3 regions of the Aeromonas rivuli genome follow, and region 1 is predicted to be linked to each of the others. Evidence: predicted binding sites of a transcription regulator. Region 1 holds the regulator's gene; each other region holds the start of a gene.
The links. Region 1 encodes LexA, which represses DNA repair genes until DNA is damaged. Its sites were predicted from a motif close to ANCTGTNTNNNNANACAGNT; they were not measured.
Positions count from the first base shown of each region.

Region 2: a site for LexA is predicted at 4,132-4,151, ahead of ruvA (Holliday junction branch migration protein RuvA). Genes of this name have one in related genera too.
Region 3: a site for LexA is predicted at 2,526-2,545, ahead of KYK33_RS09345 (DUF4250 domain-containing protein). Genes of this name have one in related genera too.

Region 1 covers NZ_CP079742.1:4,189,459-4,195,882, reverse strand. The annotation lists gene plsB (glycerol-3-phosphate 1-O-acyltransferase PlsB) at 1-2,309, opposite strand, end outside; gene lexA (transcriptional repressor LexA) at 2,513-3,142, shown strand; gene coxB (cytochrome c oxidase subunit II) at 3,313-4,452, shown strand; gene ctaD (cytochrome c oxidase subunit I) at 4,464-6,047, shown strand; gene KYK33_RS19315 (cytochrome c oxidase assembly protein) at 6,049-6,424, shown strand, end outside.
Region 2 covers NZ_CP079742.1:755,889-762,312, reverse strand. The annotation lists gene KYK33_RS03595 (cytochrome ubiquinol oxidase subunit I) at 1-1,497, opposite strand, end outside; gene ruvB (Holliday junction branch migration DNA helicase RuvB) at 2,442-3,452, opposite strand; gene ruvA (Holliday junction branch migration protein RuvA) at 3,461-4,075, opposite strand; gene KYK33_RS03580 (hypothetical protein) at 4,419-4,796, shown strand; gene KYK33_RS03575 (proline--tRNA ligase) at 5,049-6,424, shown strand, end outside.
Region 3 covers NZ_CP079742.1:1,973,838-1,980,261, forward strand. The annotation lists gene KYK33_RS09335 (fumarate hydratase) at 143-1,669, shown strand; gene KYK33_RS09340 (cell division inhibitor) at 2,022-2,501, opposite strand; gene KYK33_RS09345 (DUF4250 domain-containing protein) at 2,731-2,931, shown strand; gene KYK33_RS09350 (glycogen/starch/alpha-glucan phosphorylase) at 3,357-5,831, shown strand; gene KYK33_RS09355 (cytochrome b/b6 domain-containing protein) at 5,898-6,424, opposite strand, start outside.

The sequences.
Region 1 (6,424 bases):
TACCCTTCGCTGCGCAGGGTGTGGATCAGGGTGCTGAACAGCTTCTGGTCGAAGAACTCGGGGGCATTGATGCCATGCAGAGTACCGAGTCGCTCCGCCATCATCAAACCGTCAGCCTCCAGCTGTTCAGCTTCTATGCGAGGCTGGGCAAGCATGCGAGTCAGCACTATGGCATAGCGCTGCAACGTCTCCTGGATGCTCTCGGCCAGCAACAGCAGGCGCATCTGGTTGCCGAGGTTGACCCAGTGACCACCATCGCGGGACTCGATCAGTTGCTGGCGTTGCAGCTCGGCCAGCAGGGCATCGATCAGACTGGGCAGCTCATCCTCTTCATAGCGCAGGAACAGCTCCGTCTTGAGCAGGGGATAGATGTCGATGCAGCGAGCCACTATCTCGTTGCGAGAGATCCCCTCGCAACGCTCGATCAACGCCGCCACCAGTGAGGGCAGGGCAAACAGGTGCAAGATATTGTTGCGGTAGTAGGTCAGCAGGATCGCCTGATAGCGGTCCAGGCTGATGATCTGCCCCAGCTTGTCTTCGCTGACCTGAAACTTGTTGAGCTCCATGGCCTGATCCAGCAGATCCTTGGCACCCGCTTCCGGCAAGGTGTTGTGCTCGCTGTAGGGTACCTGTTTGAGCAAATCCAGATAGGTATTGAGCTGGGCCTGCAACTCGTCGCGGGTCAGGGCATGACGCTCGGCGGCCAGCAGTGCCAGGGCGCTCAGGGTCAGGCCGTTGACGGCGGCGGCGTCATTGATGCGGGTCATCAGCAGCTCGGCCAGCCGGGTGACGGTGGGCGCCATCCAGTCCGGGCGTTCGTCCCGACCAATATCAGCCCTCCATTCGGGCACATGCTCGTTGAGATAACCATTGAGGGTCAGCGGCTCACCGAAGTTGACGAAGCCGCGGCCGTAGTTGCGCAACTTGCGCAGTATGCCCAGCACTTGCAGGAAGCTCTCCTTCTCCTTGCGACTGCCCTTGAGCTCGTTGTGGTAGGTGTTGACCTCCATCACGTGTTCGTAGCCCAGATAGACGGGAACCAGGGTCACCGGCCTGTCCAGGCCACGCATCATGGCCTGCAGCGTCATGGCCAGCATACCGGTCTTGGGGGGGAGCAGGCGACCGGTGCGCGAACGTCCGCCCTCGGTGAAGAACTCCACCGAATAACCCTTGGCAAACAGCAGGTTGAGGTATTCACGGAACACAGTGCTGTAGAGGGGGTTGCCCTTGAAGGTGCGGCGAATGAAGAAAGCACCGCCACGGCGGAACAGGGGACCGGCCGGCCAGAAGTTGAGGTTGATGCCCGCGGCGATATGAGGCGGCACCATGCCCTGGTGGTAGATGACGTAGGAGAGCAGCAGATAGTCCATGTGGCTGCGATGGCAGGGCACATAGACGATCTCGTGGCCCTCCTGGGCCAGTTGCCGCACCTTTTCGGCGCCATTGACCGAGAGGCCGCGGTAGAGTTTGTTCCAGAGCCAGCCGAGGAAGCTCTCCCCCAGCCGGATCAGCCGATAGGAGAAGTCAGACGCGATCTCATCCATGTAGTCATGGGCACGCTTCTGGGCCTTGTCGAGGCTGATATTATCGCGCTCAGCCTCTTCCTCTATGGCCTGCTGAATCACCCCGGAGTCCAGAAGCTGCCTGAATAGCAGGGTGCGATTAGGCAGCTTGGGGCCGGTCGCGGCCAGCTGCTGGCGGCTGAAGTGGATGCGAGCCACCCGCGCCAGCTTGTGGGCGATGGCCTGATCTGTGCCATGTTTGTCAGCCATCTGGCGCAGGGAGAGCGGCGGCGAGAAGCGCACCAGGTTTTCCCGGCCCTTGAGGATCACGATCAGCGCCTTCTTGAGCCGGTTGGGGGCCAGGCTACTGATGATGTTCCAGCCGGAGGCTTCCTCTCCCTCACGGCCTGGGGCGCGGCCCCAGAACAGAGTGATGGGCACTATCTGTACGTCCAGCCCGGCATCACGCTTATGCAGATCCAGTAACTGCTGAAACTCTTGCAGGAAGGGGAGTGGCTTGCTGCGAGCACCAAACAGGGGGGGTGGCCGGTCGAGGCAGACGTAGCGAGGTACGGTTTCTCCTCCCAGTGTCAGGGGGGTGAAAGGGCCTGGCAGGTCGAGATCTTCACAGCACTGCTGAAGGGTCAGCAGATCGGTGATTGAACTGGTTTTCAGGGCATAGACTATGGGTCTGGCCGGGTCCAGGTCGAGCTCTGCGATGGGATTTTCCGGCAGGCTCTTGTGATTGACCAAGCCACTGACTGGCCACTGCAGTATGGCTCTGGAAATTCTCTGCCCAAGGGACATATGCGTCTGCTCTCCAAAAAAAGGCGGCGTGAGCATAGCAAATCATGCCGTGCTTGTCGCCGAGAGGTACGATGAGTCCGCGTTAGGGGACGGGATCCGGGTTATTTGAGCTCAGAGCGCGACAATTGTCAGTCGAACCTTGCCTTGGTCAACACACTGTATATACTGCCAGTGTGCTGTATAAAAAAACAGGTGCCAATCTTATGAAACCCCTTACTCCCCGCCAGGCTCAGGTGCTGGATCTCATCAAGGCCAACATGAGCGAGACCGGTATGCCGCCGACGCGCGCCGAGATCGCCCAGAAACTCGGCTTCAAGTCGGCCAATGCTGCTGAAGAACATCTAAAAGCCCTGGCCAAGAAAGGGGCCATAGAGATACTACCAGGCACTTCCCGTGGCATTCGGCTCTTGCTCGACGATGTCGAGGCGGCAGCGAACGAAGATCAGGGTTTACCGCTCATCGGCAAGGTCGCGGCCGGCGAGCCCATCCTGGCCCAGGAACATATCGAGAGCCACTATAAAGTCGATCCCGCTCTGTTTCACCCGAGAGCCGACTTCCTGCTGCGCGTGCAGGGCATGAGTATGAAGAACATCGGTATCATGGATGGTGATCTGCTCGCGGTACACAAGACCCAAGAGGTTCGCAACGGTCAAGTCGTGGTGGCGCGCCTCGATGAGGATGTGACCGTCAAACGCTTCCAGCGTAAAGGTAGCCAAGTGTGGCTGCTACCCGAAAACGAAGAGTTACAACCCATCGCCGTCGATCTGGCGAGTCAGCATCTCACCATCGAGGGGTTGGCGGTTGGCGTGATCCGCAACGCTGACTGGATGTAACCCCGGGCCCCGTTGAGGGGCCTTGTTATTCCCGCCTGTTTTTTCAAATTCTTTTTTAACACTTTTTTCACACATTCTCATTTGCTGCTTTACTTAACCTGTCGATTGGCACCAAAGACCAATCTCAGGGAAGAAATGCCCGACAGGGCAGCGCTAAAAATGGGGGCAGAGTGAAAAGAGTCCTGATTACTCTCTCAATATTCCTGTGTGCCTGGAGCGGTGTTGCGCTCGGCAATGGTATGCGCTTCAACATGACGGAGGGTGTCAGCGCGGTCAGTCGTAACGTTTATGACTTGCACATGACCATTCTCATCATCTGCGCCTTGATAGGTCTGGTGGTGTTCGGGGTCATGTTCTGGGCCATCTGGCACCATCGGCAGGATAAGGGAGCGAAAGCCGCCCATTTCCACGAGAGTACCAGAGTCGAGATCCTCTGGACCCTGATCCCTTTCCTCATCCTCATTGGCATGGCCATTCCGGCCACTCGTACCCTGATCGCCATGGAAGATACAACCGATGCCGACCTGACTGTGCAGATAACGGGGTCGCAGTGGAAGTGGCATTACCGCTACTTCGATGATGGCGTCGAATACTACAGCCTGCTGGCGACGCCTCAGGCGCAGATCGATAACAAGCGCAACAAAGGAGAGAACTACCTGCTTGAGGTGGATCGCCCCTTGGTGCTGCCCACTGGCAAGAAGGTACGTTTTCTCATCACCTCCCAAGATGTGATCCACTCCTGGTGGGTGCCCGCTTTCGCGGTGAAGAAGGATGCCAACCCAGGCTTCATCAACGAGGCATGGACCCGTATCGATCAACCCGGTATCTATCGCGGCCAATGTGCCGAGTTGTGCGGCAAGGGGCATGGTTTCATGCCCATAGTGGTTATCGCCAAGCCTGAGGACGAGTTTAATCAGTGGTTGAGCAAGACCCGAACCGAGCAGCTGGCGGCCAAGGAGCAGGAGCAGAAACTGCTGGCCATGACCATGAGTCGGGACGAATTGATGAAACTTGGCGAGAAGATCTATCTGGGCCACTGCGCCGCCTGCCATATGGCGAATGGAGCAGGGGTGCCTGGTGCTTTCCCCGCTCTCAAAGGCAGCCCCATTGCGATGGGCCCCAAGGCGGATCACCTGGAGCGGGTGTTGCACGGCAAACCAGGGACGGCCATGCAGGCCTTCGCCAATCAGCTAAGCCTGCAGGAGCTGTCAGCCGTGATCACCTATGAGCGCAATGCCTGGGGTAATAACAAGGGCGATGAAGTGCAGGCCAAGGATGTAGATGCCTTCCTCAAGGGAAAAACCAGGTAGGAGAGAGCAAGATGAGTGTCGTCACGGATGTCGATCATCAGGCAGAACATGGCCATAAGCCCAGAGGCTTGCTGCGTTGGTTGCTGACCACCAACCACAAGGACATTGGAACCCTCTATCTCTGGTTTAGTTTCGCCATGTTTTTGACCGGGGGAGCCATGGCCATGGTGATCCGGGCCGAGCTGTTCCAGCCGGGATTGCAACTGGTTGAGCCCGCCTTTTTCAACCAGATGACCACGGTTCACGGTCTGGTGATGGTATTTGGCGCCGTCATGCCCGCGTTCACCGGATTGGCCAACTGGATGATCCCCATGATGATTGGGGCACCAGACATGGCATTGCCGCGCATGAACAACTGGAGCTTCTGGATACTGCCATTCGCTTTCCTGATCCTGCTGGGGTCACTGTTCACCGAGGGTGGGGGCCCCAATTTCGGTTGGACCTTCTATGCGCCGCTCTCTACCCACTACTCCCCTGACAGCACGGCACTGTTTGTCTTTTCCATCCATATCATGGGGATCAGCTCCATCATGGGGGCCATTAACGTCATAGTGACCATCTGTAACCTGAGGGCGCCAGGCATGACCTGGATGAAACTGCCTCTGTTCGTCTGGACCTGGCTAGTGACTGCCTTCTTACTGATCGCCGTCATGCCCGTGCTGGCCGGCGTGGTGACCATGGTGTTGACCGACAAATATTTCGGTACCAGCTTTTTTGATGCAGCCGGAGGTGGGGATCCCGTCATGTTCCAGCATATCTTCTGGTTCTTCGGTCACCCCGAGGTCTACATCATGATATTGCCGAGTTTTGGCATCATCTCGGCCATAGTCCCCACCTTCTCTCGCAAGCCACTGTTTGGCTATAGCTCCATGGTCTATGCCACCGCCTCGATTGCCGGGCTGAGCTTCCTGGTGTGGGCTCATCATATGTTCACCACCGGCATGCCGGTGTTCGCCGAACTCTTCGTCATGTATTGCACCATGCTCATTTCGGTGCCAACTGGCGTGAAGGTATTCAACTGGGTGGCTACCATGTGGCGCGGGTCGCTCAGCTTTGAGGTGCCCATGCTGTTCGCCATTGCCTTCATAGTGCTGTTTACCATGGGGGGATTCTCCGGGCTGATGCTGGCCATCACACCGGCGGACTTTCAGTATCACGATACCTACTTCGTGGTGGCACATTTTCATTATGTACTGGTGACAGGGGCCATTTTTTCCATCATGGCTGCGGCGTATTACTGGCTCCCTAAATGGACAGGGCACATGTATGACGAACGGCTCGGCCAGTGGCATTTCTGGTGTTCCGTCATCTCGGTCAATGTCTTGTTCTTCCCGATGCATTTCCTCGGTCTGGCAGGCATGCCACGGCGGATCCCTGATTATTCAATCCAGTTTGCCGATGTGAACAGCATCGTCAGCCTGGGGGGATTCGCATTCGGTCTGTCCCAATTCATCTTTCTCTACGTGGTGATCAAATGCATCCGAGGTGGCGCCGCCGCACCAGCCAAACCCTGGGATGGTGCCCAGGGCCTGGAGTGGGAAGTGCCATCGCCAGCGCCATACCACACCTTCACAACTCCTCCCGAGGTGAAGTGACATGCATGCAAAGCTCACCCTCAAACTGGTGCTGATCACGCTACTGATGTTCGGGTTTGGTTATGCGCTTGTGCCTTTGTATGACGTTCTGTGCCAGATCACGGGGATAAACGGCAAGACGGAGCCGGTGGCGGCTGCGGCAGCCAGCGGAGAGGTTGACCGATCCCGCACAGTGACATTGGAACTGGTTGCCTATCCCTTCCCGGGCTTCGAGGGCAAATTTGCCCCGATCGTACAACGGATAGAAGTGCATCCTGGCGAGCTGAGCAGCACCCATTTCATGGTCGAGAATCTGGCGGATAGTGCCAGGGTCTTGCAAGCCGTACCCTCAGTGACCCCCGGGCTGGGGGCCCGTTATCTGCACAAGACAGAGTGCT
Region 2 (6,424 bases), 920 kb from region 1:
CGCATACTTGAACATCAGGTACATCTCGATGACCAGCAGTACCGAATAGAACAGACAGATGCCTATCAGGGAGAACCAGATCTCGGAGGCGGGTATGTTGGAGGCAGACACGAAGGTCGGCAACACTTCCGCTATGGTCCAGGGCTGACGGCCATACTCGGCCACAAACCAGCCACACTCGATGGCAATCCAGGGCAGAGGTATACCCCACAGCAACGCCTTGAGCAGCCACTTGCGCTGACCGATACGGTGACGAGTGCTGTCATAGAAGGCGATACCAATGAGCAGCAGCATGGCGATGCCACAGGCAACCATGATGCGGAACGCGAAGAACAGGGGCGCCACATGGGGGATGGAATCATCCACGGCGGACTTGATCTGGGCATCGGTCGCATCGACGACGTCATTGGTGTAGCGCTTGAGCAGCAGACCGTAACCGAGATCCTGTTTCACTTCATCGAAACGGGCACGGGTCTCTTCCGACTTGTCACCAGATTGCAGCTTGGTCAGCAGTTCGTAGGCGGTCATGCCGTTACGCACCCGCAGTTCATGCTCGCTCTTCAGATCCTTGATGCCGGTCACCTGCTCGTCCAGGGAGCGAGTGGCGATGATGCCGAGGGCATACGGGATCTTGATGGCGTAATCGGTGCGCATCTCCTCCTGGTTCGGAATGCCGAACAGGGTGAAGGAAGCCGGGGCCGGATGGGTATCCCACTCCGCCTCGATGGCGGCCAGTTTCACCTTCTGTACTTCACCTGTCTCGTAGCCGGACTCATCACCCAGGATCAACACAGACAGGATGGAGGCCATGCCAAAGGCTGCCGCGATGGCGAAGGAGCGACGAGCAAACGCCACATCCCGCCCCTTGAGCAGGTAATAGGAGGAGATGCCCAGCACGAACATGGCACCCGTGGTGTAGCCCGCCGCGACCGTGTGCACGAACTTGACCTGAGCTACCGGGTTGAACACCAGATCCGCGAAGCTCACCATCTCCATGCGCATGGATTCGAAGTTGAACTCGGCACCGACCGGGTTTTGCATCCAGCCGTTGGCGACCAGGATCCAGAGCGCGGAGAGGTTGGTTCCCAACGCCATCAACCAGGTTGCCGCCAGATGCTGACGCTTGGTGAGGCGATCCCAACCGAAGAAGAACATACCGACGAAGGTGGACTCGAGGAAGAAGGCCATCAAGCCTTCGATGGCCAGCGGGGCCCCGAAGATATCGCCGACATAGTGGGAGTAGTAGGCCCAGTTAGTCCCGAATTGGAACTCCATGGTCAGACCCGTTGTGACCCCCAAGGCGAAGTTGATCCCAAACAACTTGCCCCAGAACTTGGTCATGTCCCTGTAAACGGGGTTATTGGTCATGACATAGACAGATTCCATGATCGCAAGAATGAAGGCCATTCCCAGCGTCAGGGGTACAAACAGGAAGTGATAAAGGGCCGTCGCAGCAAATTGGAACCGCGATAGGTCTACCACATGCTCAGCAATCATGATGTTTCCTCACCGATTATTGGCACGGCTATTTTAGGTGTATTTAAGAACAAAGCTTCCGTTGGTGCTCCCGAACCCGCTGCGTACTGCATCACTTCACAACCGCATTGTTAGGTCACGACCAAATATTAACAACAAGGCAATAACTAAGAACAAATAAAGCTAATGTTTAACAACTACAAAACAAGCAGCTGGTATTTATTCTCGCCCATGATGACGACTGTTTTATATCATCTTTATTTGATTGAAATCAATGTAAAACCAGTGTCAATACATGTGTTTCAAAGGGTTTTTTACGCTTAAATTACATCCACTTTGAGAGCAAAGTCACACATTCACAAAGATTTTAATTTATTGATTTAAATCAATTTTTACAAATTGCGCGCCACGATAAAACCTATTAAATAAATCGTTGCATCAATATAGACCTACTCATTTCTGTCCAAGATGATGCCTCGATGCGAAATTACTGAAAAACCGATAAAAACGCATGTTCATGCTAGTTTGAATCGCCAGAAAATGAATTAATAAAACTAATCCGAAAGTGACAATTTTTCTTGTTTGCTCCTTCATGAACCTCCTCCTACAATGCGCCCCGCAGTGAGGGCAATCCCTTGGATACAGGCCGGTTAATCAGGGTTCCCAGTGCGTTTTTGATGACCATTTCGAATCTGACAGAGGGATACCAAGATGAAAAAGTTTGTTACTAAAGCGATCCGTTATTACAAGATCTCTTTCGTTCAGCTGTATCAAATGAACCGACTCTGAGTCTCGCGACGACTCACCGTTTTTGCCTTACCCGGCTTGTGTCCAGGCGCACTCACTGTCTGTGAACATCCACCCTGAATTGTCTTTTATGCCCACCGCCTGTGCGTGTGGGCTTTTTTATGCCCGCCCATAAAAAAACCGCCCCAGAGGACGGTTTTGTGTCGAACCAGCCGTTTTCAGCTCTCAGCGGGTCGCTGCAGACCGAAGTGGGCATAGGCTCTAACCGTCGCAATCCTGCCTCTTGGAGTACGTTGCAGATAACCCTGCTGGATCAGGTAGGGCTCAAGCACGTCCTCAATAGTGTCCTTCTCTTCACCGATGGCGGCAGCCAGGTTATCCAGCCCGACAGGTCCGCCCATAAACTTGTCAATCACAGCCAACAATAGCTTGCGATCCATGAAGTCGAAACCTTCGTTATCCACGTCCAGCATGTCCATGGCACGGGCCGCAATGGGGCCATCGATGCGGCCATCGGATTTCACCTGGGCGAAATCACGGACCCGGCGTAACAATCGGTTAGCAATGCGGGGGGTGCCACGGGAGCGGCGCGCCACTTCCAGGGCGCCATCGTCGGTCATCTCAAGGCCCAGGCAGCGGGCGCTACGCGCGACTATGTCGGTCAAGTCCTTGACGTTGTAGAACTCCAGCCGCTGGACGATGCCGAATCTGTCCCGCAGCGGGCTGGTGAGGGAGCCGGCCCGGGTGGTGGCGCCAATCAGGGTGAAGGGGGGCAGGTCGAGCTTGATGGAGCGGGCCGCGGGCCCCTCTCCTATCATGATGTCGAGCTGATAATCTTCCATCGCCGGATAGAGCACCTCCTCCACCACTGGGCTGAGTCGGTGAATTTCGTCGATGAAGAGCACATCGTTAGGCTCGAGGTTGGTGAGCAGCGCCGCCAGATCCCCAGCTTTCTCCAGCACAGGACCCGAGGTGGTCTTGATGTTCACCCCCATCTCATTGGCCACGATATTGGCGAGGGTGGTCTTGCCCAGACCCGGTGGGCCAAAGATCAGCAAATGATCCAGCGCCTCGCCACGTTGGCGGGCGGCTTCGATGAAGATCTCCATCTGGGCGCACACAGGATCCTGGCCGGTATAGTCGGCCAGCTTCTTGGGACGAATAGCCCTGTCGATGACCTCATCTTCACGAACACCCGTGGCCGAGATGAGGCGGTCTGCTTCGATCATCTCTTACCTCACACCAGACTACGCAGGGATTCGCGGATGATGGCTTCCACCGACATCCCCTCCTTGGCGACCTTGCCCACAATCTGGCTCGCCTGAGCCGGCTTGTAACCGAGCGCGACCAGGGCGCTGGCCGCCTCCTCGCTCGCATCGGGGGCGCGCAGGCTGCTCTCCTGGGCGGGCAGGCTGATAGTCGCTGGCGAGAAGAGGTCGTGACTGACCCAGCCCTTGAGCCTGTCTTTCATCTCCACCACCAAGCGCTCGGCGGTCTTCTTGCCGACCCCTGGCAACTTGACCAGGGTGCTTATCTCCTCGCGCTCGACGCTGAGCACGAACTGGCTGGCCGTCATGCCGGAGAGGATGGCCAGCGCCAGCTTGGGGCCGACGCCATTGGTTTTGATCAGCTCGCGAAACAGGGCGCGCTCCTGCTTGTGGTTGAAGCCATACAGCAGCTGGGCATCTTCACGCACCACGAAGTGAGTCTGAACGATCGCCTCCTTGCCAAGCTCGGGCAAGTCATAGAAGCAGCTCATGGGCATCTGGACCTCATAGCCCACGCCCCCCACCTCGAGCAACACCTCGGGGGGATTCTTCTCAATTACAATGCCTCTCAAGCGACCGATCACGGCTTGTCTCCTCAACCAAAACAGCTCGTCATAAAGTGGCCCCTAGCATAAAGAATAACTGGATAAGTATCCAGCATATGCCAGCCTCCCCACTCTCCTCTTTCCGTGCTTTTATCGCGGACAGGACCCTTAAGAAGGTATGCGTTCAAGCTGAACCCATGATGGGGCCGGCTAAACCTCCATATTTAATTCATTTAGATTCAATTAATTACGAAAAAAATCATCAATAGGGACTGGCTATATGCCCCGAACTGACTAGTCTGAACTCGCCGGTGAGATCTAAATGAGACTCATCGGTATTCTTCCACCTTTGTCACGCGCATCACTGCGCAAGGAGAGCAAGATGGCTAATGGACGTATCAGCTTTTGGGAAGGCAATGGCGCCACTCAGGATCAGGTCGGCAACACCCTCAGTGGTGGCGCGAGTTACAACATCAACTGCCAGAGCGGAGACCATGGTTTTCGCAATGATGAAGCCCGCTCCCTGAAGCTGGAGGGCCTCCCCGGCATCACCCTGATCAAGGTGTATGACAGTCCGTCAGCCAGCACCGACGATGACTGGGCCCAGATCCTGATCAAGGGGCCCATTGCCGACTCCGTCGTCGTCAGCAGCTTCAACAGCAGCGCCAATTTGGATGGGGGCAATGTGGTCGTCACCAGCCATTACCACAATGGCCTGGATGGCAAGATATCGAAGATCATGATCGACTATCTCGGCTGATCCTGGCGCCCTCCTCTTAGCAAGGCGGCCGGCATCCAGGCCGCCTTTTTCTGCCTTTCTCCTATCACCCGCCCCCTCATAGGCCATCGCCAGCCAGTGGGCGCACTCCTGCGCGATGACGAACAGAGAAATAGTCCGCATTGGTGCGCTATCGCGAACAGATAATCGCATTAGGGCAGTGACCCATGTTAAAATTCCGCCCTTGCATTTATCCAGGGCCCGGCGGCCCGTCTCACGTTAAGGTTCATCGCGATGCGTACCAGCCATTATCTGCTTTCTACCCTCAAGGAAACTCCGTCCGACGCCGAGGTTGTCAGCCATCAGCTGATGCTGCGCGCCGGCATGATCCGCAAACTGGCCTCCGGCATGTACGCCTGGTTGCCCTCTGGTCTGCGTGTACTCAAGAAGATTGAGAACATAGTCCGCGAAGAGATGAACAACGCAGGGGCTGTCGAAGTGTCCATGCCGGTGGTTCAACCGGCCGAATTGTGGCAGGAATCCGGCCGCTGGGACGACTACGGCCCCGAGCTGTGCCGCCTGACCGACCGTCACAACCGTGCCTTCGTGCTGGGCCCGACCCACGAAGAGGTGATCACCGCCCTGGTCCGTAACGAGGTGAACAGCTACAAGCAGCTGCCCCTGAACCTCTATCAGATCCAGACCAAGTTCCGCGATGAAGTGCGTCCCCGTTTCGGTGTGATGCGCGGTCGCGAGTTCCTGATGAAGGATGCCTACTCCTTCCACATCGACAAGGCCTCGCTGATCGAGACCTACGAGCGGATGCACGCCGCCTACTGCACCGCCTTCACCCGCATGGGCCTGAACTTTCGCCCGGTGCAGGCCGATACCGGCTCCATCGGTGGCACTGGCTCCCATGAGTTCCAGGTGCTGGCCGAGAGCGGTGAAGACCTGATCGCCTTCTCCGACAGCTCCGACTACGCCGCCAACATCGAGATGGCCGAAGCCCTGGCCCCGGCCGGTGAGCGCGCTGCCGCGACCCAAGCCCTGACCAAGGTCGCTACCCCGGCGGTGCACAGCATCGATGAGGTCGCCGCCTTCCTGAGCCTGGCACCGAGCGCCATCGCCAAGACCCTGCTGGTACTGGCTGATACGGACGAGCACGGCAAGCAGGCCGTGATTGCCCTGATAGTGCGCGGCGACCATGAGCTCAACGAGCTCAAGGCAGAGAAGCTGGCCGGGGTGGCCAACCCGCTCACCTTCGCCAGCGACGAGCAGATCCTCGCCGCGGCAGGCTGCGAGGCAGGCTCCATCGGTCCGGTCGGCTTTGCCGGTCGCATCATCGTCGATCGCAGCGCCGCCCAGCTGAGCGATTTTGTTTGTGGCGCCAACGAGACTGGCTGCCACCTGACCGGTGCCAACTGGGATCGTGACATCACCGCTTACGAAGTGGCCGATCTGCGCAACGTCGTCGAAGGGGACCCCAGCCCCTGCGGCCAGGGCAAGCTGCTGCTCAAACGCGGCATCGAAGTGGGCCACATCTTCCAGCTGGGCACCAAGTACTCCGAAGCCATGAAGGCCAACGTGCTCAACGAGGGCGGCAAGTCCGTCACCATGGAGATGGGCTGCTACGGTATCGGGGTCTCCCGCCTGGTGGCTGCCGCCATCGA
Region 3 (6,424 bases), 2.1 Mb from region 1:
CGTATCATAGTGGCCGCGAATGTTAGAACAGACACGCCGCGCCTCGACAGGGGAAGGGAGTTGAATGTCTCTCCCTGGCGCGGCCAATATGGAAGCCCTTGCTTTGCTGCCGTTCGTGAAGACAAGGACCAGTGAGGATGATATGAGCATCATAAAAAAACAGGATTTTATCGATTCCGTCGAAGGCGCCCTGCAGTACATCTCCTACTACCACCCCCTCGATTTTGTCAACGCCATGAAAGAGGCCTATGACAAGGAAGCCAACCCGGCGGCCAAAGATGCCCTGGCCCAGATCCTGATCAACTCCCGCATGGCAGCCGAGGGACGCCGTCCGCTCTGCCAGGATACGGGTATCGTTACCTGCTTCGTCAAAATCGGCATGCAGGTGCAGTGGGAGTCGGATCTCACGGTGCAACAGATGGTGGACGAAGGGGTGCGCCGCGCTTACACCAATCCCGATAACCCGCTGCGGGCCAGCATAGTGGCCGACCCGGCCGGTAGCCGCAAGAACACCAAAGACAACACCCCGGCCGTGGTGCACATCGACATGGTGCCAGGGGACAAGGTTGAGGTGAGCGTCGCGGCCAAGGGCGGTGGCTCAGAGAACAAATCCAAGATGGCAATGCTCAACCCCTCGGACGATATCGTCGAGTGGGTGCTGAAAACCGTGCCCACCATGGGCGCGGGCTGGTGCCCGCCTGGTATGCTGGGTATTGGCATTGGCGGCACCGCAGAGAAGGCAGCGGTGCTGGCCAAAGAGTCGCTGATGGAGCACATCGACATTCAGGAGCTCAAGGCGCGCGGTGCCCAGACCACGGAAGAGAAGCTGCGTCTCGAGCTCCATGACAAGGTCAACAAGCTCGGTATCGGGGCTCAGGGGCTGGGCGGCCTCACCACAGTGCTGGATGTGAAGATAAAGTCGGCGCCGACCCATGCGGCCTCCAAACCCGTGGTGATGATCCCCAACTGCGCCGCTACCCGCCATGTTCACTTCGAACTTGACGGCTCAGGCCCTGCCGAACTGGCCGCCCCCTCGCTGGCCGACTGGCCCGAGATCACCTGGGAAGTGGGTGACAATGTGCGCCGGGTCAATGTGGATACGGTGACGCGCGATGAGATAGCGACCTGGCAGAGCGGCGAAACCGTGCTGCTCTCTGGCAAGATCCTGACCGGACGGGACGCCGCCCACAAGCGCATCGCCGACATGTTGAAAAATGGCGAAGGTCTGCCAGAGGGGGTCGACTTCACCAACCGCTTCATCTATTACGTCGGCCCGGTGGATGCGGTACGAGACGAAGTGGTCGGCCCGGCCGGCCCCACCACCTCGACCCGGATGGACAAGTTCACCGAGATGATGCTCGGCGACACGGGGCTCATCGGCATGATAGGCAAATCGGAGCGTGGCCCGGCAACGGTCGAGAGCATCCGTCAGCACAAAGCGGTTTATCTGATGGCCGTCGGTGGCGCCGCCTATCTGGTGGCCAAGGCCATCAAGAAGGCGCGGGTCGTCGCCTTTGCCGACCTTGGCATGGAAGCCATCTATGAGTTCGAGGTGGAGAATATGCCGGTCACCGTGGCCGTGGACTCCAGTGGCAATAATGTCCACGAGACAGGTCCGGCCATCTGGTCAGCCAAGATTGCCGAGCTCGACGGCAAGCTCTCTTCCTGAGTCATCAAAAGCGCCAACCCAGATCCAGACATGATCTGGCACGGCGTCAGCTCACACGGCGGCCCCAGGGCCGCCGTGTTGTTTTGGCAAGATGCTCCCGGGACTCCTCCCCATCACCCATCTGTTGCTCCTCTCTCCCTGAGAATGAAACATCGGCCCCTGACCGGGCTGACGAGGCGTTATACCGCCAAGCCTCCCCAACCCCATCGAAACGATCGTCAACCGATGCGCCACAGAGCGATGGCTGCCACATGGGTGGCCTGCACGCTGCACTCTGAAATCGGCCAAGCCGTCATGAACCTCAATCGCTAGCACTGATGGCCTCTATACGGTTGTCTCACCGCGAGGGGGGTCAGTGGTTGAGGTAGATATCTTGCCCTGCATAGTGCACGGCCTTGTCGGTGGCGGCCTGAGCATGGAAGTAGTGGGTCAGCACCCCATGGTGCTGGCTCAAGTGATGGAGGCGGCCGGTGTCCAGACTGATGGTCTCTGGCAGCCAGGTCAGTACGGCGGCGCAGCGACTCTGGCTGAGGGCTTGTTCCAGGGTGCGCTGCCAGTTCTTGATCTTGTGGCCATGGACGACCAGCACATGGGCTGGATTGATGCCATTGGCTTGCAGTTGGGCCGCAATGGGCAGACCCGGGGGGGCGATCAGCAGGATCCAGCCTTTTGCCGCCTGGCTCGCCTGGCTCAGGGCGCCCAGCAGTTGCGAGCCACTGAACTCGGCCCCCGCGGCGGGGGAACTTGGCCGGCGACTCAGATAGCGGGTCGGCCAGGGTTGGGTCAGTCCGGCGATAAGGGGGGCAAGAGGGCGGCTCATTGGCTGGTTCATCTGCGTTTCCTGTATGAATTACCATGCTGTATGGGTATACAGTAGTTGTATCTCCTCCATCAGACAAGCCGTTTATGCTCAAAAATGTGACATTGGTTGCATGCTATGCCCATATCTTATTGATATATATAATTTAAATTTTTATCCAGGGCGTGTGCCTTGTGTGAAAAATGGACAACCCTGCGATAAGGGACCATGGTTATACAGGGTTTAACAGAGGAGCCGTACCATGGATGCCAGTACTTTGCAGCGCCTCGATGCCAATATCTTGCTGGGCATCGTCAATGAGAAGCTAAGGCTCGAATGCGACAATCTCGACGAGCTGCTTGCTTACTACGACATGAGCGAGGATCAGCTTGCCACCCGTCTGCAGCAAATTGGCTATCAATATGACGGGGTCAGCAACCAGTTTAAATCCAGGCTTTTGTGAGTCCGATTTAAGCTCGGTCAACTCGCCAGGATAAAACAGCCGCCTATCTGGCGGCTGTTTTACAATCGGGGACGGGATCATTGAGGAAGGTTGAATTGAAAACGATTTCAAGGTGTTAACTATTTTCAGATATTTTCAAGCTATTTGAAATCCATGCAAGCGCTGAAAACCTATTCATAGTTTTTATTTTGAATTTAATTTATAACAGTATGAATTATAAGTATTTTGTTGTTGTTTTCGAAAGGGGTGCAGGAAAGGGTTTTCATGGTAAAACTGTCATTTATATACGTTAAACTGTGACTTGCGTTAACTTTTCTGGCAACGTCATTAGCTAGTATGCCCACGCCGGAACATATTCTCAGATAACAATAACCCCGGTCCCTGGCGGGCAATCAAATTATTTAAGTAACGAAGGAAACAGCGTTATGGCTACCAAGAAGAAGACAGAGCTGGATCTGCAACTGAACAAGGATCAGCTCAAGGCGAGCATAGTGCGCCATCTGCGCGCTACGCTGGGCACTAGCGAACAGAAAGCCTCACCTCAAGCCTGGTGGAAGGCGACCGCCGCCGCCGTCAATGAACAGGTGTACGAACGGCTGACCCGCACCCAGCAGACTCATTTCAACAAAGATACCCGAGCGATCCACTACTTCTCGGCCGAATTCCTGATGGGGCGACTGACCTCCAACAACCTGCATAACCTCTCCCTCTACAGTATCTGTGAAGAGGCGTTGCGCGAGCTGGGCCTGGAGCTGACCGATCTGTGCGAGCAGGAGCCTGACATGGCCCTCGGCAACGGTGGTCTGGGTCGGCTCGCCGCCTGCTTCATCGATTCACTCGCCACCCTGAACTACCCGGCGGTAGGTTATGGTCTGCATTATGAGCACGGCCTGTTTCGTCAGGAGATCCAGGATGGTCGCCAAATTGAGCGCCCGGACTCCTGGCGTGAATATGGCAACCCCTGGGAGATCTGCCGTCCCGAGTCGGTGCAGGAGATCCCCCTGTATGGCTACGTCGAGACGGTCTTTGGCGACAACGGTGGCCTGAAGAAGGTGTGGCATGCCGGTCGCAAGATCAAAGGGGTGCCTTGGGATATCCCCGTGGTCGGTTTTGGCGGTCACACCGTCAACATATTGCGGTTGTGGGAGTCCCGCGCCTCCGAGTTCTTCGATTGGGATGTGTTCAACGCCGGGGGCTATGTCGACTCCCAGGCGGAGAAGGCCCAGGCCGAGACCATCTCCAAGGTGCTCTACCCGAACGACGAGACAGATGCAGGCAAAGAGCTGCGCCTGATCCAGCAGTACTTCTTCTGTGCCTGCTCCATCAAGGACATCATGCGCCGCTACAAGCGGGTGCATGGCAGCGACTTCACCAACTTTGCCGCCCAGATTGCCATCCAGCTCAACGATACCCACCCGACAGTGGCTATCCCCGAACTGATGCGGGTGCTGGTGGACGAAGAGGATCTGCATTGGGATGCGGCCTGGGCCATCTGCTACCAGGTCTTCTCCTACACCAACCACACCCTGCTGCCAGAGGCCCTGGAGAAGTGGAGCGTCAGCCTGTTCGAGAAGGTGTTGCCCCGTCATCTCGAGATAGTCTACGAGATCAATGCCCGCTTCCTTGGGGATCTGGTCGAGGTCAAGTGGCCGGGGGATGATGCCATCAAGACCAAGCTCTCCATCATCGAAGAGGGGGAGGTACGCAAGGTGCGCATGGGCAACCTGTGTGTGATCGGCTCCTCCAAGGTGAACGGCGTGGCCGAAATCCACTCCAAGCTGGTGAAAGAAGATCTCTTCCCCGAATTTGCCGCGCTCTGGCCCGACAAGATGTGCAACGTCACCAACGGGGTCACCCCCCGGCGCTGGTTGCTGGCCTGCAACCCCGAGCTCGCCGCCCTCTATGACGAGGTGGTGGGCAAGGAGTGGCCACTGCAGCTGGACAAGCTGCGCGGCGTGGTCAAGTTTGCCGACGACAAGGCGTTCCAGCAGCAGTTCATGACCATCAAGCGTCATAACAAGGAGAAGCTGGTCAAGGTGATCAAGGCCGAGACCGGGATCGAGGTGGATGCCAATGCCATCTTCGATATCCAGATCAAGCGCCTGCATGAGTACAAGCGTCAGCAGCTGAACCTCATCCACATCATGGCCCTCTATCGTCGCCTGCTGGCCAACCCCGACTATGACATGCACCCGAGGGTGTTCATCTTCGGATCCAAGGCGGCGCCTGGTTACAAGCTGGCCAAAGACATCATCTATGCCATCAACAAGCTGGCGGAGCGGGTCAACAACGATACCCGCATCCAGGGCAAGTTGAAGGTGGTGTTCATGCCGAACTACCGGGTCAGCCTGGCGGAGAAGATGATCCCGGCGGCGGATGTCTCCGAGCAGATCTCTACCGCAGGCTACGAGGCGTCGGGCACCGGCAACATGAAGCTGGCATTGAACGGTGCCATCACCATCGGCACCCTGGATGGCGCCAACATAGAGATAGTGGAGGAGGCGGGGGCCGAGCATTGCGCCATCTTCGGTCTGAACGTGGATGAGGTGAAGGCGTTGAAGGCGCGGGGTTACAACCCCTATGACTTCTACTATGCCAACTCCGAGCTCAAGGCCGTGCTGGACTGGTTCGATACCGACTACTTCACGCCGGGCAAGCCGGGGGAGCTCTCCTCCATCAAGCGCTCCTTGCTGGAAGGGGGGGATCCTTACCTGACCCTGGCCGATTTTGCCGCCTACTCGGACGCGCACAAGCTGATCGATACCTGGTATCGGGATCCGGCGCTGTGGGCCAAGAAGGCGATCATCAACTCGGCCACCATGGGCAAGTTCAACTCCGACCGCTCCATCCAGGATTATGTGGATCGGATCTGGAACCTGAGTGCCTGCAAGATCGGATAATCCCCATCAGATCTGAAGAACCCCGCATTGCGGGGTTTTTTTATGCCATTGGCCAGGCAGCATGTTTCAACGCTTGTCGGTAATCTCGGTCTCTGTCGGCACGCGCTTCCTGCCGGTGATCATGGCCCTGATCAGATCGCCCCGGGTCAGGCGATCGAGGACGATGACCGCCAGCACATGGATGAAGATGGCAATCTGCAGCGCCTTGGCGAAGATCTCGTGGAGTTCTTCGATGAGATCGTCACCAAACAGCTGTTCGTACCCCGTCATGATCCCGGTGACGGCGGTTCCCACCAGGCAGCCCAACAGCAGCAGTACCATCAAGGCACCGAGCGGATTGTGGCCGAGATAATAGGGGTGTTTCCCCTGCAAGGTCGCCTGCAGGTAACGGGTGATGCGGGCCGGGGTGGGAAACCACTGGGCAAATCGAGCGTAGTCAGCGCCGACAAGGCCCCACAGGATGCGCAGCAGCAACAAGCCAGCCAATGCGTACCCGACATAGCGATGATTGCGCTCTCCCTCCTCCAGAATGAACAGGTTGAGCAGGCAGAGCAGGACGGTGGCCCAATGGAAACCTCTGATCAGGGGATCCC